Regions from separate parts of the Psychrobacillus sp. FSL H8-0487 genome, predicted to be linked through region 1. Evidence: a T-box and tRNA genes for the amino acid it is inferred to sense, from the RefSeq annotation. Region 1 holds a T-box; the other holds one or more tRNA genes.

Region 1 (2,466 bases):
CTTGTTTTCTTTGTTTAAGTATTTGATATCAAATGCTTCCGCAAATTTTGTTCCAAGGTAATGAGAAGTCCCAGCTTGAACAGCTTTTCCGTCTTTCATCATGGCTTCGATAGAATAGGTATCTACAGCTCCTGCAAAACGTTCGGAAGGTGTTTTTTGACCATCATATACAGGAATTGCTAAAAGCTCCTCTACAACCTCTTTATAGATGTTAAGCATCTGCATTGTTTCCTGACGTGCCTCTTCCTCGTCTACGTGTGCTGTATGTCCTTCTTGCCATAAAAATTCAGAAGTACGGATAAACGGAAGTGTTTTCTTTTCCCAACGAAAAACGTTAGCCCATTGGTTAATAAGAACTGGCAGATCACGATAACTCTTAATCCAATTCGAATACAAATGACCAATCATTGTTTCTGATGTTGGGCGTAATGCTAAACGCTCTTCTAATTTTTCACCAGCTGCCTCAGTAACCCATGGTAATTCTGGCGCAAACCCTTCAATATGATCCTTTTCTTTTTGGAAAAAAGATTCAGGAATTAGCATTGGGAAATAAGCATTACGGTGACCTGTTTCTTTAAAACGTCTGTTCATCTCATCTTGAATATGCTCCCAAATTTCAAAGCCATCTGGTTTAAAAGCAATACACCCACGAACTGGTGTGTAATCCATTAAATCTGCCTTTTGAATGGTGTCAATATACCATTTAGTAAAATCGTTTTGCTGTTGATTTGTCATTTATATTCCTCCTATTTACATCAATGAAAAAAGCACAAAGTCATCCTCGTAAAAGGACGTCTCTGTGCTGAATAGACGTGGTACCACCTTAGTTTAGCTTAAAAATTTTAAGCCCTCTAAACGTTTGTTAACGAAAACGACTCGGTTATGTTTACATAACATCTCCGTGATAGGTTTCAATAAGAAGCGGTGGTATAGCTTTCAGCATTGGCTATACTTTCTGTTTCACAATTCTCATTTACTTGGTCACTTCGTAGATTGTATTACTAATAATATACCAAATATCCTACTTTAATACAATGTGAATAAAGCTCTGCTAATAATTTTATGTTTTTTTATAAAAGAGCAAGCCTTGGAACTTGCGATTATCTTAGGCGAACTTGCGATTAAAAAAATCTAATTTGCGATTTGTGGTTAGTATCTTGCGAATCACCCATTTAAACACTTTCGAGTATCTTAACCTATAAAACTTTTTCATGGAGGAATTGGCGTGGGTTACTTTGTAAACGTAGAACAAGGTGTGAATTTATTTGTAGAGGATATTAATCCTAGTGCAAGCAAGACAATTGTATTTTTACATGGTTGGCCTTTAAACCATGAACAATTCGAATATCAGTATGATGTTCTCCCATCAATGGGCTACCGCTGTATAGGTATTGACTGGAGAGGTTTTGGAAAGTCAGATAGACCAATCCATGGTTACAACTTTGACAGACTAGCAGATGACATCCATGCAGTAGTTAAATCACTCCAGTTAACCAACTTTACTCTAGCTGGCCATTCTACAGGAGGAGCAATCGCTATACGATATGCGACTCGTCACAATGCTTACGGATTATCGAGACTGATTCTAATCGACGCCGCTGCTCCAACTGGATTTACACAAGAAACAGCGAACCGACTTCTTACAGAAACATTAAACGACCGACCTAAAATGATGCAAGGTGTAACAGATACTTTCTTCTTTCAATATATTTCTGCCCCATTCTCTAATTGGTTTAATGGATTAGGACTACAGGCAGCTGGATGGTCCACTGCAGCAATTATCAACACTTTAAGAGATGAAAAGCTTGATACTGATCTTCCTAAAATAACAGTTCCTACATTAATCGTTCATGGTGTGCATGACAAGCTTGTGCCATTTAAACAAGCTCAAGAGCTTAACGAAGCCATAAAAAATTCGCATCTCGTTCCATTTCACTATAGCGGACATGGGCTTTTCTGGGAAGAACGAGAAAAATTTAACGAGCTAATCAAACAGTTTGTTGGATAGGTTTTACTTACTATTAGAATTGGTTCACGGGAGGGCTTAATAAGCTATCTTGTGAATCTTTTCAAACTCTACCTTTAAGAGTCTCACTTACTAAAGTACATATATAGTTTAAAAAATTAAATGAAAGTGGGTCTTTATTCAAACAATAATAAATTTTACATGTTTGCACGAGCAAACTTATATGCAACTAGATTTAACAACTTTGTATCCCCTCCCGAAATGCAAAGTTCAATTACACTTCTAGTTTTATTTCTCATCACCTGTAACAGTAGTATATAATGAACGTTACAAACATAACTAAGGAGTACGAGTTCATGCAAACATTGAAAAAACTTTCCGATCGACTCTTTTACCTGCCTCCATATCAAAAGACAGATCGACCGATATTAGCTGCTATTGTAGGGGACAAACAGACTCTACTGATTGATGCTGGTAATTCTTCTAATCATGCTAAATAC
Region 2 (2,466 bases), 2.9 Mb from region 1:
ACAGGCTTATCTCCCCCAAGAGTCCACATCGACGGGGAGGTTTGGCACCTCGATGTCGGCTCATCGCATCCTGGGGCTGTAGTCGGTCCCAAGGGTTGGGCTGTTCGCCCATTAAAGCGGTACGCGAGCTGGGTTCAGAACGTCGTGAGACAGTTCGGTCCCTATCCGTCGTGGGCGTAGGAAATTTGAGAGGAGCTGTCCTTAGTACGAGAGGACCGGGATGGACACACCGCTGGTGTACCAGTTGTTCTGCCAAGAGCATCGCTGGGTAGCTATGTGTGGACGGGATAAGTGCTGAAAGCATCTAAGCACGAAGCCCCCCTCAAGATGAGATTTCCCATTACGCAAGTAAGTAAGATCCCTCAAAGACGATGAGGTAGATAGGTTCGGGGTGGAAGCGTGGCGACACGTGCAGCTGACGAATACTAATCGATCGAGGACTTAACCAAATTTTGTTTAACGTAACAATGTCGTTTATCCAGTTTTGAAAGAATAAAACTTTTTAAAATAACTCTTGTATTATTCTACAGAGTTGTTATAATAAAAGATGTCTTTCAAAAGTATTCAAGTCTAGTGACGATAGCGAAGAGGTCACACCCGTTCCCATACCGAACACGGAAGTTAAGCTCTTCAGCGCCGATGGTAGTTGGGGGTTTCCCCCTGTGAGAGTAGGACGTCGCTGGGCTTGCAATAAAATTATATATCCCATGGAGGATTAGCTCAGCTGGGAGAGCATCTGCCTTACAAGCAGAGGGTCGGCGGTTCGAGCCCGTCATCCTCCACCATATATTTACTCCTGCCGGAGTAGCTCAACTGGTAGAGCAACTGACTTGTAATCAGTAGGTTGAGGGTTCAAGTCCTTTCTCCGGCACCACTTTTTTCGAGCCATTAGCTCAGTTGGTAGAGCATCTGACTTTTAATCAGAGGGTCGTAGGTTCGAATCCTACATGGCTCATCACTTTTTATAGTGAATTATATTTTTTGCGGGTGTGGCGGAACTGGCAGACGCACTAGACTTAGGATCTAGCGCCGCAAGGCGTGGGGGTTCGACTCCCTTCACCCGCACCATTTAATTTAATAACCGAGCGGAAGTAGTTCAGTGGTAGAACACCACCTTGCCAAGGTGGGGGTCGCGAGTTCGAACCTCGTCTTCCGCTCCAAAGATTCACTAAAGTGCCGGGGTGGCGGAACTGGCAGACGCACAGGACTTAAAATCCTGCGGTAGGTGACTACCGTACCGGTTCGATTCCGGTCCTCGGCACCACTTTTTTGAAACATTGCGCTCGTAGCTCAATTGGATAGAGCACTTGACTACGAATCAAGAGGTTGCAGGTTCGAGTCCTGCCGAGCGCACCATATAACGGGAAGTAGCTCAGCTTGGTAGAGCACTTGGTTTGGGACCAAGGGGTCGCAGGTTCGAATCCTGTCTTCCCGACCAGTTATTATTTTCGGGGCCTTAGCTCAGCTGGGAGAGCGCCTGCCTTGCACGCAGGAGGTCAGCGGTTCGATCCCGCTAGGCTCCACCATGAACATTGAAAACTGAACATGCAAAACGTTAAGAAACATAGCTTTCAACTAACTTGTTAGGATGATAGCAAAACAATTTTGGACATCATTTAATGATGATGCCAGCAAAACAAAATGAGCTTTTAAACTAGTTCTAATTTGTTCGCTTTCAATGTGCTCTGCATACTGGAAGTGAACTATTATGGAGAGTTTGATCCTGGCTCAGGACGAACGCTGGCGGCATGCCTAATACATGCAAGTCGAGCGAATGACGAAGAAGCTTGCTTCTTCTGATTTAGCGGCGGACGGGTGAGTAACACGTGGGCAACCTGCCCTGTAGATTGGGATAACTCCGGGAAACCGGGGCTAATACCGAATAATCCATTTCCTCTCATGGGGAGATGTTAAAAGACGGTTTCGGCTGTCACTACAGGATGGGCCCGCGGCGCATTAGCTAGTTGGTGAGGTAACGGCTCACCAAGGCGACGATGCGTAGCCGACCTGAGAGGGTGATCGGCCACACTGGGACTGAGACACGGCCCAGACTCCTACGGGAGGCAGCAGTAGGGAATCTTCCACAATGGACGAAAGTCTGATGGAGCAATGCCGCGTGAGTGAAGAAGGTTTTCGGATCGTAAAACTCTGTTGTGAGGGAAGAACAAGTATGAGAGTAACTGCTCGTACCTTGACGGTACCTCATTAGAAAGCCACGGCTAACTACGTGCCAGCAGCCGCGGTAATACGTAGGTGGCAAGCGTTGTCCGGAATTATTGGGCGTAAAGCGCGCGCAGGCGGTCCTTTAAGTCTGATGTGAAATCCCACGGCTCAACCGTGGAAGGTCATTGGAAACTGGGGGACTTGAGTACAGAAGAGGAAAGCGGAATTCCAAGTGTAGCGGTGAAATGCGTAGAGATTTGGAGGAACACCAGTGGCGAAGGCGGCTTTCTGGTCTGTAACTGA

The links. A T-box is a leader RNA that pairs with one kind of tRNA and senses whether it is charged. The one in region 1 lies ahead of proS (proline--tRNA ligase), so its partner is inferred to be a tRNA-Pro.
Region 2: it encodes a tRNA-Pro, which carries the amino acid that the T-box ahead of proS (proline--tRNA ligase) is inferred to sense. The anticodon was not compared.

Annotation. Positions count from the first base shown of each region.
Region 1 is NZ_JBBOZA010000001.1:2,957,192-2,959,657, forward strand. It holds gene proS (proline--tRNA ligase) at 1-735, opposite strand, end outside; T-box leader at 785-999, opposite strand; gene MHI47_RS15120 (alpha/beta fold hydrolase) at 1,226-2,008, shown strand; gene MHI47_RS15125 (MBL fold metallo-hydrolase) at 2,323-2,466, shown strand, end outside.
Region 2 is NZ_JBBOZA010000001.1:93,929-96,394, forward strand. It holds rRNA gene MHI47_RS00440 (23S ribosomal RNA) at 1-449, shown strand, start outside; rRNA gene rrf (5S ribosomal RNA) at 570-685, shown strand; tRNA gene MHI47_RS00450 (tRNA-Val) at 710-785, shown strand; tRNA gene MHI47_RS00455 (tRNA-Thr) at 799-874, shown strand; tRNA gene MHI47_RS00460 (tRNA-Lys) at 883-955, shown strand; tRNA gene MHI47_RS00465 (tRNA-Leu) at 984-1,068, shown strand; tRNA gene MHI47_RS00470 (tRNA-Gly) at 1,086-1,160, shown strand; tRNA gene MHI47_RS00475 (tRNA-Leu) at 1,176-1,264, shown strand; tRNA gene MHI47_RS00480 (tRNA-Arg) at 1,280-1,356, shown strand; tRNA gene MHI47_RS00485 (tRNA-Pro) at 1,362-1,438, shown strand; tRNA gene MHI47_RS00490 (tRNA-Ala) at 1,451-1,526, shown strand; rRNA gene MHI47_RS00495 (16S ribosomal RNA) at 1,706-2,466, shown strand, end outside.